3 regions of the Roseitalea sp. genome follow, and region 2 is predicted to be linked to each of the others. Evidence: predicted binding sites of a transcription regulator. Region 2 holds the regulator's gene; each other region holds the start of a gene.
What was found. Region 2 encodes PhoB, which activates phosphate uptake and scavenging genes when phosphate is short. Its sites were predicted from a motif close to TGTCATNNANCTGTCAT; they were not measured.
Positions count from the first base shown of each region.

Region 1: the regulator PhoB is predicted to act here: its motif matches at 2,507-2,523, upstream of AC5E6L_RS05500 (esterase-like activity of phytase family protein).
Region 3: the regulator PhoB is predicted to act here: its motif matches at 2,450-2,466, upstream of AC5E6L_RS06220 (esterase-like activity of phytase family protein).

Region 1 is NZ_CFIFWG010000038.1:8,982-14,344, reverse strand. Features, by position in the region: gene AC5E6L_RS05505 (NAD(P)H-quinone oxidoreductase) at 1-181, shown strand, start outside; gene AC5E6L_RS05500 (esterase-like activity of phytase family protein) at 273-2,459, opposite strand; gene AC5E6L_RS05495 (DUF1013 domain-containing protein) at 2,686-3,399, shown strand; gene AC5E6L_RS05490 (SDR family NAD(P)-dependent oxidoreductase) at 3,630-4,421, opposite strand; gene AC5E6L_RS05485 (propionyl-CoA synthetase) at 4,605-5,363, opposite strand, start outside.
Region 2 is NZ_CFIFWG010000051.1:3,339-16,412, reverse strand. Features, by position in the region: gene ppk2 (polyphosphate kinase 2) at 1-647, opposite strand, end outside; gene AC5E6L_RS06755 (ATP-binding protein) at 1,119-2,414, shown strand; gene AC5E6L_RS06750 (PstS family phosphate ABC transporter substrate-binding protein) at 2,548-3,582, shown strand; gene pstC (phosphate ABC transporter permease subunit PstC) at 3,782-5,269, shown strand; gene pstA (phosphate ABC transporter permease PstA) at 5,266-6,576, shown strand; partial or broken gene pstB (phosphate ABC transporter ATP-binding protein PstB) at 6,666-7,415, shown strand; gene phoU (phosphate signaling complex protein PhoU) at 7,462-8,181, shown strand; gene phoB (phosphate regulon transcriptional regulator PhoB) at 8,220-8,912, shown strand; gene AC5E6L_RS06720 (GcrA family cell cycle regulator) at 9,079-9,627, opposite strand; gene AC5E6L_RS06715 (aspartate aminotransferase family protein) at 9,995-11,185, shown strand; gene argF (ornithine carbamoyltransferase) at 11,227-12,144, shown strand; gene AC5E6L_RS06705 (Hsp33 family molecular chaperone) at 12,173-13,074, shown strand, end outside.
Region 3 is NZ_CFIFWG010000046.1:128-5,490, forward strand. Features, by position in the region: gene AC5E6L_RS06195 (sel1 repeat family protein) at 1-247, opposite strand, end outside; gene AC5E6L_RS06200 (DUF2147 domain-containing protein) at 651-992, shown strand; gene AC5E6L_RS06205 (glutathione S-transferase N-terminal domain-containing protein) at 1,126-1,833, opposite strand; gene AC5E6L_RS06210 (hypothetical protein) at 2,040-2,228, shown strand; gene AC5E6L_RS06215 (hypothetical protein) at 2,225-2,410, shown strand; gene AC5E6L_RS06220 (esterase-like activity of phytase family protein) at 2,535-3,905, shown strand; gene AC5E6L_RS06225 (AMP nucleosidase) at 3,999-5,363, shown strand, end outside.

The sequences.
Region 1 (5,363 bases), on a different contig from region 2:
ATCGGCCGAGTTCAAGGCGCGCCTTGCGGCGGAACTGGAAAAAACGGTTTGGCCGCTGCTCGCGCAGCGGCGCATCGCGCCGGTGATGGACATGGTCTTCCCGCTCGCCGATGCCTGGCGCGCCCATGAGCGCATGGAACAAAGGGTCCACACCGGCAAGATCGTTCTGGACGCCACCTGAACCCCACGGACCGGGACGAAACGCCGAGCCCCACGAACAAGCCGGGCGCGCGGCCCGGCCCCGTTCGCATCGCCGTCGCCGATCAAGCCGTTTACGAGCCGACGAGCTGGCCCAGGCGCATGAACAGCGTCTCGCCGTTGGAATCGTCCACGCCGTCATTGTCGGTGACCACGAAGAAGTCGCCATTGGCGTCGATCGCCAGGCCCTCGACCTTGTCGAGCGCATAGCCGCCGAAGGCCGCCATGTCGGGCAGAAGATCGCGCACCTCCTGCTTGCTGACGACCGGCAGATCGCCGCCCAGCGGCGCCGGCCGCATCTCCGACAGCGGCACGCGGAAGATCTTCTTGAGCCGTGCCGCGGCGCCGATCTGGTTGTCGCGCTCGATGACGTAGACGAAATCGCCATGGGCGACGATCTCCGACAGGCCGATCCAGCCGGCGCCCTTGGGCTCCAGCCGATAGCGCACCGCGCCCCATTCCTCGGTCTCGATGTCGTAGGCGACGAGCTTGACGAAACCGTCCTCGTCATCGGCCCATTCGCGCTGGATGGCCACCCAGAGCGTGTCGCCGACCTTGGTGACGCCTTCCGAGCCGAAGCGCTTTTCGACCGCCAGCAGTTCGGGCGGGAACGCAATGCTGTCCTTGATCTCGCCATCGCCGTTCACGCGGTAAAGGCCGTGCGGGACCATGCGGCCCGTGCGCCCCTCCGAGGCCAGCCAGAAGCCGCCTTCGCCGTCCGGTGTGATGCCTTCCAGATCGAGAAGCTGGGCGTTGGCGCCGCCGCGCGTGACGCGCGTCGCCGCGGTGATCTGCGCCGGCGTCCGGTTTGCGTCGATCGTGAAGATCGTGGGCTGCATGGCGTAGAACGAGTCGTTGACCGCATAAAGGATGCCGGGCCGTTCGGGATCGGCGGCAAGGCCGGACAGCGCGCCGAAGCCGATCGGGCGGCCTTGTTCGTCCAGCATCGAGCGGATGGTCGGATATTGGGCTTCGCCCGCGCCCAGCCGGTAGATCGTCACATGGCTGCGCACGCCGCCATCGTCGATCAGGTCCACCTCGTTGGCGACCGCAAGCAGGTTGCGCTGCGGGATCGCGACCGCGCCTTCCGGGCCGAGCGCGGTCGGCAGGATTTGCGTCAGTTCGGGATCGCCTCCGGGATTGTCGCGATAAACGCCGACCACCGACCCGCGCTCGGACAGAAGGAAGATGTACGTCGCGCCGCCGATCTCGGCCACTTCCATGCCCTCGGGCTCGACGCCCTTGTTGCCCGAACGCTTCTCGGGATAGTGGCCGAGCATCGCCACCTCATATTCGAAGGAAAGGCCGCTCTCGTACAGGACCTCGCCTTCCTTCGAGAAGATCGTGAAGCCGCGCGAGCCGCCCTGGTAATCGCCCTCATTGGCGGTGACGATGCGGTCATTGTCGAGCCATTTGACGGCATCGGGCTCGCGCACCACGCCTTCAAGCGCGCCGTCGAAGGTCAGCGCGCGTTCCTCGTCCACATCGACATTGTCGAGATCGACCGCGCCGGCCGAGAAGTGCGAGACCACCGCGCCCGAATGGCCGTCGAAAATGGCGATATGGTTGTTTTCCTGAAGCGAGACGACCACTTCATTGGCCGAATTGATGTCGACGAATTCGGGCTCGGGATCGTCGCCGGCGATCTCGGCAAGGCCGGTCAGGTCGATTGCGAGGCGGCTGTCGCAGTCGATCGCGCCGCTGGCCAGGCGATAGGTCACGGCGAAGCCGGCGGGCATTTGCGGGATCATCCCGTCATTGAGGTCCTCGTCGCGCTCGTTCTCGATCGCGACGGCGACCATCGTGCCGTCCGGCGAGATGGCGACCGAATCGGGCTGGCCGCCAAGATCGCAAGCCTGTTCGACAGCGCCCGAAGCCAGATTGACCGAGACGAGCCGGCCGGACGGGTCGGTGTAGCTTTCCGACGTGTTCAGGCCGACGACGGCGCGGCCGCCCCGGACGGCGACGGCGGTCGGCTCGCCGTCGAGCGCCACGAAGCCGGCGGCGACCGGATTGGCCGGATCGGAAATGTCGACCCTGCCGATGCCGCCCAGCGGGCTGTCCGAATAGACCAGCATCATGCCATCCTCGGTCACATCGATGATCTCGGACGAGCTTTCGCTGTCCTGGCCCATCTCGGCCGGGATGTTCTCATTGACCGGGAACGAGGCGATGCGGTTGAAGGATTCGGCGCCGGCCGCCGCCGAAAGGCCGGCAGCGATCGCGACCGCGGCGGCGGACGTAAGAAGGACTTTGTGCATGGTGGGTTCCTCAGGGGAAAGAAATGCAGCCCTCTTTCCGTGGACGCATGACAGTTGCGTGACGGTTTGATGAAACAAAGATGACCGTTCACAAACGGCAACGCCATTGCGCTTGGCGGCGGCGGGGCGTATATCGATCCGATATTCCGGACATTGGCGGTCAAGGCCACGCCCGCGGCACCGGCGCGGACGGACAAGACGATTTTATCTTCAAGGGAATGCGCACATGGCAAACCAGCTTCTCATGCCCAAGGCGACGGCCGTCTGGCTGGTCGACAACACGGCTCTGACCTTCGATCAGATCGCCAGCTTCTGCTCGCTGCACCCGCTTGAGGTCAAGGCGATCGCCGACGAGGAATCGGCGCAGGGCATCAAGGGCGTCGATCCGATCAGCAACGGCCAGTTGACGCGCGAGGAAATCGCCAAGGGCGAAGCGGACCCCGGCCATGTGCTGCAACTGTCCGAGCCGAAGGTGCGCGTTCCGCAGGCCAAGCGCAAGGGGCCGCGCTACACGCCCGTTTCCAAGCGCCAGGACCGGCCGAACGCCATCCTGTGGCTTGTGCGGCACCATCCCGAGCTCAAGGATGCGCAGATCTCGCGCCTGGTCGGCACCACCAAGAACACGATCGAGCAGGTGCGGAACCGCACCCACTGGAACTCGGTCAACCTACAGCCGGTCGATCCGGTGGCGCTCGGCCTTTGCTCGCAGATCGACCTTGATTTCGAGGTGCAGAAGGCGGCCAAGAACCGCCCGGCCGAGGTGCCCGCCGAGACCGGCGACACGCTTCTGCCGGCCTCCCAGACCGAGACCATGCCCGTGTTCGCCGGTGGCGACGAGCCGCCCGCGCCGCGGCCGGCCGAAGAGGAAATCGACGCGGACGCCGTGTTCGCCAGGCTCAACGCGCTCAAGAAGGACGATGAAGAAAAAGCGGAGGAGTAGGAACGAGGCGGAAATCGTGCCGCTTCAGGCACCAGCCGATCACGGTCCCAGCCGATCACGGTCCAGGTGCCGCCCCAGCATGTCGAGCTTGCAGCGCTCTTCGGCGCTGATGCGGTGCGCCGGCGCACGGATCTCGACAGATTTGAGCCGGGCGCCGGGTTGCCGAGGCAGGGGTGGTATCGCACGGGGCTCCTGACGGCATTGCGTCAGGAGATCGAACGGGCTTGTCTTCAGATCTCGTCGGGAAGGTCGACGACATAGTTGAGCGCCAGCCGCCCGCCATCGGCGTGGATGGTCTCGCCGGTCATGTAGCTCGCCTCGTTCGAGGCCAGGAACGCCACCGCCGCCGCGATCTCGCCGACCTCGCCGATCCTGAGCAGCGGGGTGCGCGACAGGATGCGCCGGCGCGCCGCCGCATCGGCGTTCACCGATGCCAGCATCCCGGTCATGACCGAGCCCGGCCCGACCGCGTTGACGCGGATGCCGTGGGGCGCGAGCGACAGCGCCATCACCCTGGTCAACTGGGCGATGCCGCCCTTGGAGACGCAATAGGGCACCTGGTCGGGGATCGCGACGGTGCCGTTGATCGAACCCATATTGACGATCGCCCCCGCCGGCCCACCGGCCTTGACCTTTTCGACCATATACCGGCCGACCGCTTGGCCGCACAGGAACGCCCCCTTCAGGTTCACCCGCAGTACACGGTCGAAATCGGCCTCGGTGACGTCGAGGAAGTCCGCGCCATGGACGATGCCGGCATTGTTGACGAGCACGTCTATGTCGCCCCAGCTCTCGATGACGGCGGCGACCATGTTGTGCACGTCCAGCCGGTTGCCGACATCGGCGGGGATGAACCGGACCTCGCCCAGATCGGCGAGCGATTCCTCGGCGGCCTCGCCCTTCTTCTTTTCGAGGTCGGCGAGAGCCACGCGCGCGCCGTCCTGCAGGAAGCGCTTGGCGATGCCGTAGCCGATGCCCTGCGCGCCGCCGGTGACGATGGCGATCTTGCCGTCGAGTGCCATGGGTGCCTCCCGCCGTTTCAATGACGGCCGGACGCTAGCTCTTTTTGCGCTCCGAGGAAACGGCACAGCCCGGTGGGTTCGGCTATCGCAACCGCCCCTGTATGGGGTCACGAATTGCGACCGCAAAACCGTCTGCGTACAAGAGCCATGCCTTTACGGTCAGGCGCGTTTGGATTTGCGGCGTCACGCCACCTTCCCGCCGATCGCCCCGATGCCGCGCGCCTTCAGCGCCTGGCCGATCTCGTCGAGGATCGCCGGATCGTCGATCGTCGCCGGCGTCTTCCAGGGCTGGTCGTCGGCGATCTTCTGCATCACGCCGCGCAGGATCTTGCCCGAGCGCGTCTTGGGCAGGCGCTTGACGGTGAGGGCGATCTTGAAGGCGGCGACCGGGCCGATCTCCTCGCGCACCAGCCCGACGACGGCCTTTTCGATCTCGGCGTCGCTCCTGTCGACGCCGGCATTGAGGATCAGGAAACCGGCGGGCAACTGGCCCTTCAGATCGTCGGCGATGCCGATCACGGCGCATTCGGCGACATCGGGATGAGCGCCGATCACCTCCTCCATGGCGCCGGTGGACAGGCGGTGGCCGGCGACATTGATGATGTCGTCGGTGCGCGCCATGATGAAGACGTAGCCGTCCTCGTCCTTGTAGCCCGCGTCCGCCGTCTTGTAGTAGCCGGGAAACGCGTCGAGATAGGCCGCCCTGAACCGCGCATCGGCGTTCCACAATGTCGGCAGGCAGGAAGGCGGCAAGGGCAGCCTGAGGACGATGTTGCCGAGCGTTCCGGCCTCGACGGGATGGCCCTCGTCGTCCAGAACCTGCACGTCATAGCCCGGCATCGGCACGGTCGGCGAGCCGATCTTGACCGGAAGCCGGCCCAGACCCACCGGGTTGCCGGCGATCGCCCAACCGGTCTCGGTCTGCCACCAATGGTCGATGAC
Region 2 (13,074 bases):
TCCGACAGCTTCCAGTGCTTGAGCGTGCAGTGGCGGCGGTCGTGGAAGCGCTTGAGCTGGGTCTCGCGGCCGATATTGAGCCAGAACTTGAAGAAATGGATGCCCTCGTCGACGATGATGCGCTCGAAATTGGGCGCATCGCCCAGGAAGGCGGTATGCTGGTCGACCGTGCAGAAGCCCATGACCGGCTCGACGCCGCCGCGATTGTACCAGGACCGGTCAAAGGCGATGATCTCGCCCTGGGTGGGGAAATGGTCGACATAGCGCTGGAAATACCATTGGCCGCGCTCGCGGTCGGACGGTTTGGGCAGCGCGACCACGCGCGCGTTGCGCGGATTGAGATAGTGCCGGAAACGGCTGATCGTGCCGCCCTTTCCGGCCGCGTCCCGCCCCTCGAATATGGCGATGATCCGCTCGCCGGAGCGCTTCATGTGCTCTTGCAGCCTGACGAGCTGTTCCTGAAGGCCCCGCAACCGGTCCTCATACAGATCGCGCTCCATCTTTTCGGAATAGGGATAGCCGCCCGCCGTCAGCGCGCGCGCGTCGACCCAGTCCGGAAGGTCGGGATCGTCTATGTCGAAAAGGTGCCTGTCCCCATCGAGATCGATCTCGATGCGCCGGCCATATCTTCCAGCCTCGCCCGTCATGCCAGCCTCGCCCTTCACGGCCCGTGCCGCGGGCCGGATAATCGGCGCTGTGTCATCGTGATGCAACACATTGCGCGTTAGAGGCTGTCCCCGGCTTAGGAGCGCGTTTGGATTTGCGCGACAATCGTCCAGTTCCAGGAGCACGGCCGATGGAAGGGTGGCCCCTTTGGAGGCTGTGCGACGCTGAAATGGGCGATTTTCGCCAAAGCCTTGGGGCGAAGCGCTTTCCGCCCAATGGCCGCCCGGCGGTGTTCCGCCGGCGCGCAATGGGCCATAAGGGGCATGCTCCCGAAAAGTGTATGCGGTTTTCGGATAAGAACATGCCCATAATCAAAGAGTTGGATCATTGCATGTGAACCGGGGACCACGAGACATGCCCAAGGAGGACCAGCGCCGCGTGCCGCGCCGCCGGCGGAAAGAGTGACGATGCCCGGAACCGGCATGCAAAGATGGAGCCAGTGGTGGGCCGGCATGCGCCGACGCCTTGTCTCGAACCGCTTCCCGCTGGCGGCATCCGTCCTGCTGTTCGCCGCGCTGCTGGCCGGCGGCCGCATCGACGGCCTCCAGTTCCTCGGCCTCGCCGGGCTGATGCTCGCCGTCAGCATGTTCGCGCCGGTGCGCACCGATGCGGAGCGGCGGCGTGCGGGGGCCGGTGAGAACGGGGGACTGCGCCAGGAGCAGGGTCTTTACGGCGCGGCGCTCGACGGCATCCCCGACCCGGTGCTGCTGATCGACCGGCGCGGCATGGTGCGCCATGCCAACCGGCAATATCGCAATGTGCTGGGGGCGATGCAGCCGGGCACGTCGGTTCTGATCCGCTTCCGCTCGCCGGAGGTTCTGGACATGATCCATAAGGCCATGGCAGGCGGCAGGCCCGCGCCGGCCGAACTGGTCGAGCGCACGCCGCGCGAGCACTGGTTTCTGGTCTCGATCGCCGCCTTGCCGCCGACCGGCAACGGAAGCGGCGACTTCCTGCTGCACTTCCGGGATCTGAGCGAACTGCGCCGCGCCGAGCGGATGCGCACCGATTTCATCGCCAATGCCAGCCACGAGCTGCGCACGCCCCTGGCTTCGCTGAGCGGCTTCATCGAAACGCTGGCCGGGCCGGCGCGCGACGATGCCGATGCGCGCGAGCGCTTCCTGGCCATCATGCATGAGCAGGCCGAGCGCATGTCGCGTCTGATCGACGACCTTCTTTCCCTCAGCCGCTTCGAGACGGCGCTCGGCCGCTCGGACTTCATCGACGTCGATCTGGTCGACGCGCTCGTCCATGTCGTTGGCGCGTTTCAGCCCGTCGCCGGGCGCGACGACATCACGGTCACCCTGGAGCGATCCGCGCTCGCCGGCCATTGCGGCCATGTGCGCGGCAGCCGGGACGAGCTGATCCAGCTTTTCGACAATCTGGTCGAGAACGCCATCAAATATGGCGGCGACGGCAAGCGCGTCGAGATCGTCGCCGCGCCCGAGCGGCTCGGAGGCATACCGGCCATATCGGTGGACGTACGCGACCGGGGTCCGGGCATCGCCGAGGAGCATCTGGCGCGGCTGACCGAGCGCTTTTACCGCGTGGATGTGGAGACCAGCCGCGGCAAGCAGGGCACCGGTCTGGGCCTTGCCATCGTCAAGCACATCGTCACGCGCCACGAGGGTCGTTTGACCATCCGATCGCAGCCGGGCGAAGGTACGGCGGTGCGTGTCACAATTCCCGCCCTGGAGGCGGAAAAGAGTCCAGAAAAACGGAATTTCAAAGAAAAATCAATGAATTGACTTGTCACAAAACTGTTTTTCTTCTGTCATAAAAGCTGCATCGCGATACCGCTAAAACGAGGTTCGCCGGCCCATGCCGGCATCCACGGCCGCATCGCGGCAATATGGACACGAGCCCTATCGGGAGTTACCCATGAAATCCTTGAAAGTTGCACTCGTTGCAGCGCTCGGCGCGACCGCGCTGACCACCGCCGCTCACGCGCGCGATCAGGTGCAGATCGCCGGCTCCTCGACCGTTCTGCCCTATGCGACGATCGTGGCCGAGAACTTCGGCGAGACCTTCCCCGACTTTCCCACGCCGATCGTGGAGTCCGGCGGCTCGTCGGCCGGCCTGAAGGAATTCTGCCGCGGCGTCGGCACCGAATTCATCGACATCGCCAACGCCTCGCGCCAGATCCGCGCCAGCGAGATCGAAGCGTGCGCGAGCAACGGCGTGACCGAGATCCAGGAGATCCGGATCGGCTATGACGGCATCGTCTTCGCCACCGACATCAACGGTCCGGACTTCACGCTCGAACCGATCCACGTCTACCAGGCGCTCGCCGCCCGGATCGTCGTCGACGGCGAACTGGTCGACAATCCGAACCGGACCTGGGCCGATGTGAGCGCCGATTTCCCCGATTGGGACATCGAGGCGTTCATTCCGGGCGAAAAGCACGGCACGCGCGAAGTGTTCGAGGAAAAGGTTCTCCTGGTCGGCTGCGAAGCGGCGGGCGGCCTTCAGGCCCGCATGGATGCCGGCATGGACGAGGACACGGCCGAGGAGAACTGCTACGCGGTCCGCAAGGACGGCGGCACGGTCGACATCGACGGCGACTACACCGAGACCCTCGCGCGCATCGACGCCAACAGGGAAGGCATGGGCGTGTTCGGCCTGGCCTTCTACGAGAACAACACCGACCGGCTGAAGGTCGCCACGATGAGCGGCGTGACGCCCTCGACCGAGACCATCGCCTCGGGCGAGTACCCGGTCTCGCGTCCGCTGTTCTTCTACGTCAAGAAGGCGCATCTGGGCGTCGTTCCGGGCCTGCGGGAATATGTCGAGTTCTTCATCTCCGACGCCATGACGGGCCCCGACAGCCCGCTGGCCGAATATGGCCTGGTCGCCGCTCCGGACGAAGAGCGCGACGCCGTCCGCGCGGCCTTCTCCGCCGGCGAAACTCTCTAGGCCGTCCGCGGCTTCACGAACTTGCGGCGCGGCCCCGAACAAAGGATCGCGCCGCACAGCCTTTCCTCGCCGCTTTCCCGCGCGCGGCCAGGAGGCAAGAGGTCTTAGGAACGAACACGATGAGTGCGTGCCGGGAATGCGTGAGGAAAGCTCGCCGCGTGCCTAGCGCGCACCGCCCGAAAACCGTGATAGGCGCCCGATGAATGTCGTAACGCTCATAACGATCGTGCTCGTGCTGGGCGCGGTGGGCTATCTGGCCGGGGCCGCGCGGTCGCGCGCCATCGTCGGCGGCGAGACCTCGCAACTGCATTCACGGCCCGGCTATTACGGTTCCTACATCGTGGTCTGGACGATGATTCCGGCGCTCCTGCTTCTGGCCGCCTGGGCATTCACCACGCCGATGATCATCGAGAACCAGGTGCGCGGCTCGATACCGGCCAGTGAGCGCCTCGACATGTCGCCGACCCGGCAGGGCCTGGCCGTCAACATGGTCGAGGCCATCGCGGACGGTCTTCGGCTCCTTAGCGAACAGGAACTGACGCAGGCGACCGCCGGGTTCGTTCCCGTTCGCCCCCTGCTGGCCGAAAAGGGCGTGGCGCTCGCCGGGGAAGTCGAGGACTGGATGATCGACTCGGCCGTCCTCCTCAACCGGCTGACCGACACCAGCATGTTATGGCGCGCGATCGCGGTCATCGGCCTGTCGCTGGCCGGCCTTGCGATGGCGTTCGTTCAGATCAAGGCACGGCTGCGCGCGCGCAACCGCGTCGAGGGGGTGATCCACGCCGCCCTGGTGCTGGCATCGACCGTGGCGATCCTGACGACGGTCGGCATCGTGCTCTCGATGGTTTCGGAAACGGGCCGCTTCTTCACATCCGTGCCGCCGCAGGACTTCTTCTTCGGGACCGTCTGGGATCCGCGCTTCGCCAATGCCGAGGACCCTGAGGCGGCGGGCCAGTTCGGGCTGATCCCGCTGCTCGCCGGCACGCTCTACATCGCCTTCGTGGCGATGCTGGTGGCCGTGCCGATCGGTCTGTTCGCCGCCGTCTACATGTCCGAATATGCGGGGCCCCGCTTCCGCGCGATCGCAAAGCCGCTGCTCGAAGTGCTCGCCGGCATCCCCACGATCGTCTACGGTTTCTTCGCGCTGATCGCGGTGGGGCCCTTCCTGCGCGACCTGTCCGCGCAGATCGCCGGGATCGCGACCGGCAATGTCGACGACTTCATATCGGCCCAGTCGGTGCTGACGGCGGGCCTGGTGATGGGGATCATGCTGATCCCGTTCGTCTCGTCCCTGTCCGACGACATCATCAGCGCGGTGCCGCGCGCCATGCGCGACGGATCGCTCGGACTGGGCGCGACGCGCTCCGAAACGATGAAGCGCGTGATCCTGCCCGCAGCGCTTCCCGGCGTCGTCGGCGCGCTCCTGATGACCGCCTCGCGGGCGATCGGCGAAACCATGATCGTGGTGATGGCCGCCGGCATCGCCGCCAACCTGACCGTCAACCCGTTCGAGCCGATGACGACGGTGACGGTCAAGATCGTCAGCCAGCTGACCGGCGACCTGGAGTTCACCTCGCCGCAGACGCTGGTCGCCTTCGCCCTGGGCATCACGCTGTTCTTCATCACGCTGGCGCTCAACGTCTATGCGCTTTACATCGTCCGCAAGTACCGGGAGCAGTATGAATGACCGATGCAACGCTGACGTCCGGCACGGGCGCCGTGCAGGGCCGAAAGGACATCGGTCTGAAGGCGCGCTATGCGGCCGAGCGCCGGTTCCGCGCCTACGGGCTGCTGGCGATCGCGCTCGGACTGTTCTTCCTGTTCACGCTTCTGGCCTCGATCGTCCTGGACGGCTACACCGCCTTCCGGCAAACGAACATCGACCTTGAGATCAATTTCGATCCGGCCGTCGTCAACGAGCAGGACGTGCTTCAGAACAATCGCGTCCCGCTGATCACGCAGTCGCGCCAGCTGCTCAGCAACGCGATCGTGGCCGCAACGGGCGCCGACGGCGAGGACAGGGCCGACCGGCGCGTGGCGCAGTCGCTCCTGTCGCAAGGGGCGCCGCTGCAACTGATCGAGCGGCTGCAGGCCGACCCGGAGCTGCTCGGCCAGCGCATGACGGTCCGGTTCCTCGCCCATGGCGACATCGACGCGGCGGTCAAGGGCCAGTACAACCTGTCCCTGCCCGAGGAGCGCCGGCCCGTTTCCGACCGCCAGCTCGAATTCGTGGAGACGTTGCAGGAAGACGGCCTCATGACGCTGCGCTTCAACACGGGCCTGTTCGTGTTCGGCGCATCGAGCCGGCCCGAGACGGCGGGCATGGGCGTTGCGATCGTCGGCTCGTTCTACATGATGCTGATCGTGCTCCTGCTCGCCCTGCCGATCGGCGTGGCCGCGTCGATCTATCTTGAGGAGTTCGCCCCCAAGAACCGCCTGACGGACATCATCGAGGTGAACATCAACAACCTCGCCGCGGTGCCGTCGATCGTCTACGGCCTGCTTGGCCTGGCCGTGTTCATCAACTTCGTCGGCCTGCCGCGTTCGGCGGCGATCGTCGGCGGCCTGGTGCTGACCCTGATGACGCTGCCGACGATCATCATCGCCACGCGCGCCGCACTCAAGGCGGTGCCGCCGTCGATCCGCGACGCGGCGCTCGGCATCGGCGCCTCGAAGATGCAGACCGTCTTCCACCATGTCCTGCCGCTTGCCGCGCCGGGCATCCTGACCGGCACGATCATCGGCCTTGCCACGGCGCTCGGCGAAACCGCGCCACTGCTGCTGATCGGCATGGTCGCCTTCGTCGCCGACTATCCGAGCACGCCCTTCGACCCGGCGACGGCCCTGCCCGTCCAGATCTACATGTGGTCCGGCCAGGCCGAGCGCGCCTTCGTCGAGCGCACCTCCGGCGCGATCCTCATCCTGCTTGCGTTCCTGGCGGTCATGAACATCACGGCGATCATCCTGCGCCGCCGTTTCGAGCGCCGGTGGTAACGAACATGAGGACGACCGATATGAAAGTCGATATCGAACAGGGTTTTGCGGACCAGGCGGCCCTGACCGGCCCCAACGAGTTCCCGGTCAAGATGAACGGCAGGGGCGTCGACGTCTTCTACGGCGAAAAGCAGGCCATCATCGATGTCAGCCTCGAAATCCGCGAGCGCCAGGTGACCGCGCTGATCGGGCCCTCCGGTTGCGGCAAGTCGACCTATCTGCGCTGCCTGAACCGAATGAACGACACGATCGAGGGTTGCCGGGTGACCGGCCGGATCACGCTCGACAATGACGACATCTACGATCCGGGCGTCGATGTGGTCGAGCTGCGCGCGCGCGTGGGCATGGTCTTCCAGAAGCCGAACCCGTTCCCCAAGTCGATCTACGAGAACGTCGCCTACGGTCCGCGCATTCACGGGCTGGCCAAGAACAAGGCCGAGCTCGACACCGTGGTCGAACAGAGCCTGCGCGGCGCGGGCCTTTGGGAAGAGGTCAAGGACAGGCTCCAGGAGCCGGGCACCGGCCTGTCGGGCGGCCAGCAGCAGCGCCTGTGCATCGCCCGCGCGATCGCCGTGTCGCCCGAGGTGATCCTGATGGACGAGCCCTGCTCGGCGCTCGATCCGATCGCGACGGCCATCGTCGAGGAACTGATCGACGAGCTGCGCCAGAACTACACGATCGCGATCGTCACCCATTCCATGCAGCAGGCCGCCCGCGTCTCGCAGCGCACGGCCATGTTCCATCTGGGCGAACTGGTCGAGGTCGACGACACCGAGACCATGTTCACCAACCCGTCCGAAAAGCGCACGCAGGACTACATCACCGGGCGTTTTGGATGACATGGACGAACGATCGGCGGGCAACCAGGCGCGTGGAGCAGGATCGATGTCGCAGCATACCGTGACCGCGTTCGAGGAAGACATGAGCTTCCTGGCGCACAAGATCGCCGAGATGGGCGGCCATGCCGAGCGTATGCTCGAACAGTCGGTGCGCGCGCTGGTCGAAAACGACCTGCATCTGGCCCGGCGCGTGGTCACCGACGACCTCGTGCTCGACGAGGGCCTGCGCATGATCGACGACAAGTCGGTCCTGGTGATCGCCCAGCGCCAGCCGGTCGCCAGCGATCTGCGCGAGGTGTTCGCCGCCATCCGCATCTCCACCGACCTCGAACGCATCGGCGATCTGGCCAAGAACATCGCCAAGCGGGTCGATGCGATCAATGAGGGCGCCCATGGCGTGCGGCTCGCGCGGGGCATCGACCATCTGTGCGAGCTGGCGCTGGCGCAGCTCAAGGAGGTGCTCGACGCCTACGGCACGCGCTCGACGGACAAGCTGGCGATGATCCGCGACCGCGACGACGAAATCGATGCGATGTACACATCGCTGTTCCGCGAACTCCTGACCTACATGATGGAGGATCCGCGCAACATCACAACCTGTACGCACCTTCTGTTCTGCGCCAAGAACATCGAGCGCATCGGCGACCACGCCACGAATATCGCCGAGGCGGTCTACTACATGGTCGAGGGCGAGAAGATGCCGCCCTACCGGCCCAAGGAAGACAAGAGCCACCGCGTCAGCGTCGAGGCGAACGAGGATCGGTGACCGGGGCTGCCGGGCCGGACGGACGGAAGGCGAAAGCCATGGGTGCGACACCAAGGATCATGGTGGCCGAGGACGAGGAAGCGCTGAGCGTCCTCCTGCGCTACAATCTGGAATCCGAAGGATACAAGGTCGAAACGGTCCTGCGCGGCGACGATGCCGAGATCGCCCTTCAGGAAACGCCGCCGGATCTGTTGATCCTCGACTGGATGCTGCCCGGGCTGAGCGGGATCGAACTGTGCCGCCGGTTGCGCGCGCGCACCGAGACGCAGCGCCTGCCGATCATCATGCTGACCGCCCGCGGCGAGGAGAGCGAGCGCATTCGCGGCCTTTCGACGGGGGCCGACGACTATGTCGTCAAGCCCTTCTCGACGCCTGAACTGCTGGCCCGCGTCAAGGCGATGCTGCGGCGCGCGCGCCCCGAGATCGTCGCCTCCCTGCTCAAGGTCGGGGATATCGAACTGGACCGCGAAACCCATCGCGTCTATCGCAACGGGCGCGAGATCAAGCTCGGCCCGACAGAATTCCGGCTGCTCGAATTCTTTCTTCAGGCGCCGGGCCGCGTCTTCTCGCGCGGACAGTTGCTCGACGGCGTTTGGGGCGAAAACATCTATGTCGACGACCGGACCGTGGACGTCCATATCGGTCGCCTGCGCAAGTCGATCAATTATGGCCGGCTGCGCGACCCCATACGCACGGTTCGAGGCGCCGGCTACGCGCTGGAGGGAGCTTGAGCCGGGAACGCCTGTGGGGGCTCAGCGAAAGCGTGTTCGGTTTCGCGCTTCGAAAACGCGACAAGTCAAAGAGATAGAAGTTCTGTCCCCATGAACAAAAGGCCGCGACGAGGATGCCGCGGCCAGGCTGTTACGCACTGTTCTTGGGGAGGAAACCTCGGCAGCGTCAGCGCTGCCTCTTGCGGTCGTTCTGCTGGAAGGCAAGCTTGCCGTGATATCTGCAATAGGGCGACTTCTCCTCGGTCGAATGGCCGCAGAAATGGAACTCGTCCGTCAGCGGATCGCCATAGGGCCATTTGCAGGTCCGCTCGTTCAACTCCGTCAGCGGCAAGCGCTTGGCGATCGGCACGACGACATCTTCGACCGGACGCAAATCCGGCACGACGAGCGCCTGCGCGTCCGGGCTCTGCTTGAGGGCGGTCGCCGCCATGCCGCCCGAGGCGACCGGGGCGGGGCGCGCCGTCGCCGCCCCATAGGCGCTGACGCGCGAAGCGCCGCCATGGGCGATGCCGCCGCGGCGCGCGGGCGCGCTCCGCTTGACCTTGGGCGCGCCGCCTTTGGTGCTCTTGGCCCGTCCCGAAAGCTTCAGCCGATGCACCTTGCCGATCACCGCGTTGCGGCTCACGCCGCCCAGCTTGGCGGCAATCTGGCTCGCGCTCAGACCGTCCGCCCAAAATTTCTTAAGCAAGTCAACGCGTTCGTCAGTCCAGCTCACGATGGTCTCCGTTTCCATGCGCAGAATCCGAACCTTTTGCTCGGTCTCAATGGTAAGGACCGGCTCATTTACGCGCGACCAGGGAACGATGTTCTGCGGGGGCGTCTAGCTCCGCTGGATGGAAGCTACAATACCGGCCGAGGGCTCTTCAAGAGTCGCGCCGTGGCGCTGAATCGATTTTTGTCTTTATCCCCAATTTGGCCCCAAGCACGACAATCCTTCCCGTGGAAGCGGCTCGCGACGGCTGATTACCGCGCAATTGACGAATGGCGCCGCCGCCACTATGGAGAAAGGGCCGCTCACCCTGGGCGGCGTTTTCGTTTGGCGCAACGCCGATGCGCCGGCGCGGGACTAAAGGGAACGGGCCATGACGATGCGGACGCCCCTGTTCGACACCTACAAGCGCGCCGCCCTTGCCGTCGACCGCGGCGAAGGCGCCTGGCTCTACGACACCGCCGGCCAGGCCTATCTCGATTTCGGCAGCGGCATCGCCGTCAACGCGCTCGGCCACGCCCATCCGCATCTGGTCGCGGCGCTGACCGCGCAGGCCGGCAAGCTGTGGCACACATCGAACCTCTATGAGATTCCGGGCCAGACGCGTCTGGCCGAAAGGCTGTGCGCGGCAACCTTCGCCGACCGGGTCTTCTTCACCAATTCGGGGGCCGAGGCGATCGAGTGCGCGATCAAGACCGCGCGCCGCCACTTCCATGCCGGCGGGCAGCCCGAGCGCGTCGGCATCGTCACCTTCGAGGGCGCCTTCCATGGCCGGACGATCGCCACGATCGCCGCCGGCGGGCAGGCCAAATATCTGGAAGGGTTCGGCCCCAAGGCGCCCGGTTTCGACCAGGTACCGCTCGGCGACATGGATGCTCTCAAGGCGGCCGTCACCGACGAGACGGCCGCCATCCTGATCGAGCCCGTCCAGGGCGAGGGCGGCCTCAGGCCGGTGCCAGGGCAGACCCTGCGCGATCTGCGCGCGCTGTGCGACGACAGGGGCCTGTTGCTGATCCTTGACGAGATCCAGTGCGGCATGGGGCGGACGGGCAAGCTGTTCGCCCATGAGCACGCCGGCATCGCGCCCGACATCCTGGCCTCGGCCAAGGCGCTCGGCGGCGGTTTTCCGGTCGGCGCCTGCCTTGCAACCGAGGAGGCCGCAAGCGGCATGGTGCCCGGCGTGCACGGCACCACCTATGGCGGCAACCCGCTCGCCATGGCGGCCGGCAACGCCGTGCTCGACATCCTGCTCGCCGACGGCTTTCTGGACGATGTCGGGCGCAAGGCGCTGCGCCTGAAGCAAGGGCTGCACGCGCTGGCCGACCGGTTCCCGGACGTGTTCGCCGAAGTGCGCGGCAAGGGGCTGATGAGCGGCCTGAAATGCGCCGTGCCCAACACCGATGTGGTCGCCGCGCTGTTCGCCGGTCACATGCTTGTCGTCCCGGCGGGCGACAATGTCGTGCGCATCCTGCCGCCGCTGATCGTTTCCGACGAGGAGATCGGCGAAGGCCTGTCGCGCCTTGAGGCCGCCGCGCGCGGCCTGTCCGCCAGTCGCGCGGCCTGACCCTTGTCCATTGTGTTCGTGTTCCCGATGTTCGCATTCCAATGAGTATTCGTCATTTTCTCGATCTGTCCGATATCGCCGGCAACCAGTTGCAGGCGATCATCGACAATGCCCGCGCAGGCAAGGTTGCCCACAGGGCCGGCGGCGCCGCGCGCCCGCTGGAAGGCAAGGCGCTGGCGATGATCTTCGAAAAACCGTCCACCCGCACGCGCGTGTCCTTCGATGTCGGCATGCGCCAGCTCGGCGGCGAGACCATCATGCTGACCGGCGGCGAGATGCAGCTCGGCCGCGACGAGACGATCGCCGATACCGCGCGCGTCCTGTCGCGCTATGTCGACATCATCATGATCCGCACCCACGCCCATGACCGTCTCAGGGAACTTGCCGACGCCGCCACCGTGCCTGTGGTCAACGGACTGACGGACGCCACCCACCCCTGCCAGATCATGGCCGACGTGATGACCTTCCAGGAACATCGCGGCACCATCGCCGGCCGCAAGTTCGCCTGGTCGGGCGACGGCAACAATGTGCTGCACTCGATGATCGAGGCCAGCGCCCGGTTCGGCTTCGAACTGGCGGTCGCCACGCCCAGTGGCAATCGGCCCGAGCATGCCTATATCGACTGGGCGCGCGGCCAGGGCGGCAAGGTGTCCCTCACCCACGAGCCGGAAGCGGCCGTGCGCGACGCCGATGCCGTCGTCACCGACACCTGGGTTTCCATGGGCCAGGAAGAGCGTGCCCGCGGCCACAATGTGTTCATGCCCTATCAGGTCAACCAGGCGCTCATGGCCCATGCCAAGCCGGACGCGCTGTTCATGCACTGCCTTCCGGCCCATCGCGGCGAGGAGGTGACCGACGCGGTCATTGACGGACCGCAATCGGTGGTTCTCGACGAAGCCGAGAACCGCATGCACGTGCAGAAGGCGATCATCGCATGGTGTCTGGAGGCAACGCTCTGAACGGGCGGACCGAACGAAAGACACGATGATGACCGACACTCCTTCAACGCCGTCGGGAGGGTTCCGGTCGGCAGACCCGGCGCCCGTGGGGCTCGATGCCGTGGTTCCGTTCCAAGTCGATGCGCTGGACGCGCGCGGCCGCGCCGTTCTGATGGGTGACGCGCTCGATACGATCCTGTCGCGCCACGCCTATCCCGAGCCGGTCGCCCGCCTTCTGGGCGAAATGACCGTCCTGACCGCGCTGCTGGGCTCATCGCTCAAGTTCGACGGCAAGTTCATCGTCCAGGCGCAGGCCGAAGGCCCCGTCTCGCTGCTCGTCGTCGACTTCGCAACGCCGGGCACGATGCGCGGCTATGCCAAGTTCGATGCCGAAAGGGTCGCCGCCGCCGATGCGGCGGGGCGCGCCTTGCCCGAACACCTGCTCGGCAAGGGCACGCTGGCGCTCACGGTCGATCAGGGCGCCCGGATGCAGCGCTATCAGGGCATCGTACCGCTCGACGGCGCCTCGCTCGAACAGATCGCGCGCAACTATTTCCGCCAGTCCGAGCAGATCCCGACCGAGGTGCGCCTGGCCGTCGGCCGTCTGTCGAGGCGCGGCGAGAACGGCGCGGTCGAACGGGCCTGGCGGGCCGGCGGAATCCTCGCCCAGTTCCTGCCCGCAGCGCCCGAGCGCGTGCCGAGGGCCGACCTGCATCCGGGCGATGCGCCCGAGGGCGCGCAGATCCCAAGGTTCGAGGACGATGATGCCTGGGCGGAGGTCAAGGCACTGCTGGGCACGGTCGACGACGATGAGCTGATCGACGAAGGCGTCGGCGTGCACACGCTTTTGTTCCGCCTGTTCCACGAACGCGGCGTGCGCGTGCACGAGGCCCGGCCCCTCGCCGAACGGTGCACCTGTTCGCGGCGCAAGGTTGCCGACGTTCTGGGCAG
Region 3 (5,363 bases), on a different contig from region 2:
CGCGCGTCTGGCGCAGGGCCTTGGCGAGTTCGGGCTTGGTCATCGTCTCGGCGATCTCGGCGCGCAGCGCGCTTGCGCGCGGCGAGCCCTTGATGGCGGCGATGTTGAACCATGTGTGGGCGGCGACCAGGTCCATGGTGCCGTCGCGGCCGGCGGCGCAGGCCAGGCCCATTTCAAACAGAATGTCGGCATTGGCGCCCGCGCCCAGGCCGGCGGAATCGGCGTTCTTAATCTCAAGGCGTGCCATTGTCGAAACCCTCCAGCGCAACCCCGTTTCGTCCCCGGCGCCGTTTTCATCCAAGCGCCTTCGATGGGATAGAGCATGGCGGCAACGCTTGAACGGGTGGCAAACAAGCGTGCTTAACACGGCGCAAACGAAACAAAAACGAGAGGTAAACGCAACGCTTCGTTCAGCAGGCAAGATCTTGAAACGGTTGCGAAAACATCGCGCCTTGACAGATCGTATACCGCGCGGCCGGCAAGCATTCGCTAACCGTGGCGCACCTTTGCCCAGCGAAGGCGGCGTCCTTGCGACCGCCGCGGCGCTTCCAGCGTGCATCAACCGAAGCGTGCATGTATTTACTTTTACGTTCTCGTCAATCATACTGCGCGTCAACCGGCCGGCGGGGCCGGCATCCAGGGAGGTTTTCATGCACAAGACCATGCTCGCCCTTGCGGCGGCCGCCGTGATGGCCGCGACGCCGGCGCTCGCCGACCCGATCGTCGGCAACTGGCGCACGGGCGAAGGCGGCAGCGTCGCCATCGGCCCGTGCGGAAGCGCCTTTTGCATCCAGGTCACCGCCGGCGAGCATGCCGGCAGGCAGATCGGCCGCTTCAACAGGGACGGCGACCGCTATAGGGGGCAGATCACCGACCCGGCCGAGGACCGCACCTATCGCGGCGCGGCGTGGTTCGAGGGCGACACGCTGAAGATGCGCGGCTCCGTGCTCGGCGGCCTTTTCGGCAGGACGGAGAGCTGGACGCGCCGCTGAGCGGCGGGGCCGCGTCCGGTCGGGCGAGGGAGCGAAGCCCAATTGCCTCGTCCCGAGATGCGCGCCCCCGACAAGAGCCTGCGATTTCCCCTCATCGTGAGCCCGTCGAAGGGTGGGGGGAAATCCACACGGCTTACCGCGCCCTTTGCCCGAACAGGATCGCCTGCGCGTCCTTGTCGTCGCGCAGGTTGGTCTGTTCGCGCCTGTCGCGTCCCACCGCAAGGCCGGCCTCGACGGCCGGGCGCGCCTTCATCGCCTCGAACCAGCGCTTGAGATTGGGGAAATCGCCCAGGTCCTGGCCCTGGCGCTCATGGGGCACGACCCAGCCGATCGAGGCCATGTCGGCGATCGAATAGTCGCCGGCGAGGAATTCATGGTCGGCGAGCCGCGTGTTCATGACGCCATAGAGCCGGTTGACCTCGTTTGTGTACCGCTCAATGGCATAGGGCACGGTCTCGGGCGCGTACTGGCGGAAATGGTGCGCCTGGCCGGCCATGGGGCCAAGGCCGCCCATCTGCCAGAACAGCCATTCGTCGACCGCCGTCCGCGCGCGCGGGTCGGCCGGATAGAAGCGATCGAACTTGCGGCCCAGATATTGCAGGATCGCGCCGGACTCGAACACCGAGATCGGCGCGCCGCCCGGCCCTTCGGGATCGACGATCGCCGGCATGCGGTTGTTGGGCGCAATCCTCAGGAAGTCCGGCGCGAACTGGTCGCCCCTGCCGATGTCGACATAGCGCACCTCATAGGGCGCGCCCAGTTCCTCCAGCATGATGGTGATCTTCCAGCCGTTCGGCGTCGGCCAGTAATGAAGTTCGATCGGCTTGGTCTGATGCGGCATGGTCGGCTCCCCTTGTCGGCTCTCATTGTCGGCTCTCATTGTCGGCTCTCATTGTCGGCTTCCTTGGTCGTGCCCCGGCGAACACGGGCGCTCGTCCGGGCGAGGAACGAAACCGTGTTCTGCTTCCTGAACGGCGGCTGAATGGCGGCCTCAGCACCGGTTCAGCGCACCCCTACTAACATGGGCGGCAGGAAAGGACACAGGCAATGCTCGCGCGCCGATTCACCATCATCTGCCTGATCGCGACGATCCTCGCCTTCGTGCTGATCGGCCTGATCGAGCAGGCGAGCGGGCCGGCCTATTCCTGGAAGGTTCAATCCACGGTGGCGTGCGTGTTCGAGCGCCCGCGCGCCTGCGCCATCGCGCACCGGCAGCCCATCGGAGGCACGAGATGACCGCAACGGCCAGGATCGTCCGCCGCGCCATGGACACGATGCGCGTGTGCGCCCGCGCGGCGTTGCTCGCCGCGCTGTTCGTCGGGCCGGTGGCCGGTTTCGCCGCCGCCCGGGCCGACGAGGGCGCGCGCCAGGGCGGCGGCGTCGGCTTCGTGCTCTATGTCAGCCTGATGCGGCCGTGATAGGGCTCGGCGCTTGCGCGAACAACCGATTCACAGCCCCGTCACGCCGCTTTCATCGTGCTGTAACCGCGCTGTTACGATGCGCCGATAGGCATGTGGTGGTCTTGAAAACATGGAGATCCCGATGGCCACGCCTATTTGCGCCGCCGCGACAGCGGTCGCGCTCGCAGCCCTGATGTCGACTGCCGTCTACGCCGAAGAACAACAGTTCCCCGCAACGCTCGCCGGCCATGCGATCATCCCGGCGATGACGCTCGTGCCGCCGCCGGCCGACGCGCCCGCCGATGCCTGGATCTCGGGCAAGTTCGCCGCCGGCCCGGCGCGCGTCGACCGGCCGATGAGCGTCGAGGGCAGCACCGGCGGACTGCACGGCGGTCGCGGCACCGGCCTGTTCCTGCCCTTCATCGGCCAGCCCGTGCAGGGCTTTTCGGGCTTCGCCATGGAGCGCGCCGAGGACGGCTCGATCATCGCGCTGACCGACAACGGCTTCGGCTCCAAGCTCAATTCGCCCGACACGCTGCTGTTCTTTCATCATATCGTGCCCGACTTCGAGGACGGCTCGGTCGAGCGGCGCGAGACGGTCTTCCTGCACGATCCGGATGGCCATGTGCCGTTCCGCATCGCCTATGAGGGCACCAAGGAGCGCTACCTGACCGGCGCGGACTTCGACCTTGAGAGCATTCAGCTGGTCGGAGACGAGATCTGGATCGGCGAGGAGTTCGGACCCTATCTGATCTCGGCGACGCGCCAGGGCCGGGTCACCGGCGTCTTTGCGACGCTGATCGACGGCGAGGAACTGCGCAGCCCGGACCATCCGCGCCTGCGCGTGGGCGCCAGGGCCGGCGCGGACTACCGCCTGCCGCGCTCTTCGGGCTATGAGGGCATGGCGCTGCATCCGGAGACCGGCATGCTGTGGGGCATGCTGGAAAAGCCGCTGCTCGACGAGAACGGCGAAGCCGGCCCGCGCGTGCTCCCGGTGCTCGAATTCGATCCCCAAAGCGGCCAATGGACGGGCAACCGGTTCCTGTTCCCGCTGGCCGACGGCGCAACGGCGATCGGCGACTTCAACTTCATCGACGCCACGCGCGCGCTGGTGATCGAGCGCGACAATGGCGAGGGCGATCCATCGCTCAAATGCGAGGGCGAGCCCGCGCCGGACTGCTTCCCCCACCCGGCCATGCACAAGAGGGTCGTTCTGATCGACACCGCGCGGATCGCGGACGACGGCGTGGTTGCCCGCATCGGCCATGTCGACCTGATGAACATCGCCGACCCGGAGGGCTTGGCCAAGCTTGAAACCGTGGCCGACCGCGACATGACGGGCATCTTCACCATGCCGTTCTTCACCATCGAGGACGTCATGCGCTATGACGAGGAGCACATTGTCGTCGGCACCGACAACAATCTGCCCTTCTCCTCGGGACGCCAGCTCGACGCGGCCAAGGACAATGAGTTCGTGCTGCTGCGCGTGCCCGAACTGCTGAACGCCCGGTAGGCCGGGCGGGGACCCTTGCGGGCGGGCGCGGCCGTGCCCGCCCGCCCGCTTTGCGTCTTTTGCCTGCAATCGTCGGCGCCTATATGGTGGCGCATGGACAAGAGAACGGACGAACCACACCAGGGCGAGGGCCGTGAGGCCGCACAGTTCCTGACACCGCCGCCGGAGCGGCCCCAATTCCACACCGACCCCGCCGAGGCCGTCGCCGCCCTGCATGCCCTCTACGAGCGCAACACCGCCTTCATCCGCGAGCGCTTCGCCGAGATGACCGAAAAGGGCGATCTCGCCGGCCGGGTTCGCGCCTGCTACCCGCAGCTTTCGGTCAGGACCACCAGCTACGGCCAGGTGGATTCGCGGCTCGCCTACGGCCATCTGGCGCAGCCGGGCCATTATGCGACGACCGTCACGCGGCCGGACCTGTTCGGCCGCTACCTGCAAACGCAGATCGGTCTTCTGGTCAGGAACCACGACGTGGCGGTCGAGGTGTCCGAATCGGGCACGCCGATTCCGCTGCATTTCGCCTTCCTGGAAGGCACCCATGTGGACGGCGCCAAGGCCGACCGGTTGGCGCGGCCGCTGCGCGACGCGTTCGACGTGCCGGACCTGAACGTGACCAATGACGACATCGCCAATGGCGATTTCGAGCCGATGCCGGGACGACCCTCGCCGCTGGCGCCGTTCACCGCGCAGCGGATCGACTATTCGCTGCACCGGCTGTCGCACTATACGGCGACGAGCCCCTCGCACTTCCAGAACTTCGTCCTGTTCACCAACTACCAGTTCTACATCGACGAGTTCTGCGCCTATGCGCGCGACCGGATCGCCGACCCGGCCTCCGGTTACGAGAGCTTCGTGCAGCCGGGCAACCTGATCACGCGCGCGGGCGCCACCGAACCCGGCGGCACGCCACCGCCGCGCCTGCCGCAGATGCCGACCTATCACCTGACGCGGCCGGACAGGACCGGCATCACCATGGTCAATATCGGGGTCGGCCCGTCCAACGCCAAGACGATCACCGACCATATCGCCGTGCTGCGCCCGCACGCCTGGCTGATGCTCGGCCATTGCGCGGGCCTGCGCAACACGCAGCAACTGGGCGACTATGTGCTGGCGCACGCCTATGTGCGCGAGGATTCGGTGCTCGACGACGATCTGCCTCTGTCGGTGCCGGTGCCGCCGCTGGCCGAGGTTCAGGTGGCGCTCGAACAAGCCGTGGCGGAGGTGACCGGTCTTTCGGGCTACGACCTCAAGCGCATCATGCGCACGGGCACGGTGGCCACGATCGACAACCGCAACTGGGAACTGCGCGACCAGCGCGGACCGGTCAAGCGGCTGTCGCAGTCCCGCTCCATCGCCCTGGACATGGAATCGGCGACGATCGCGGCCAACGGGTTCCGCTTCCGCGTGCCCTACGGCACGCTCTTATGCGTTTCCGACAAGCCGCTGCACGGCGAGTTG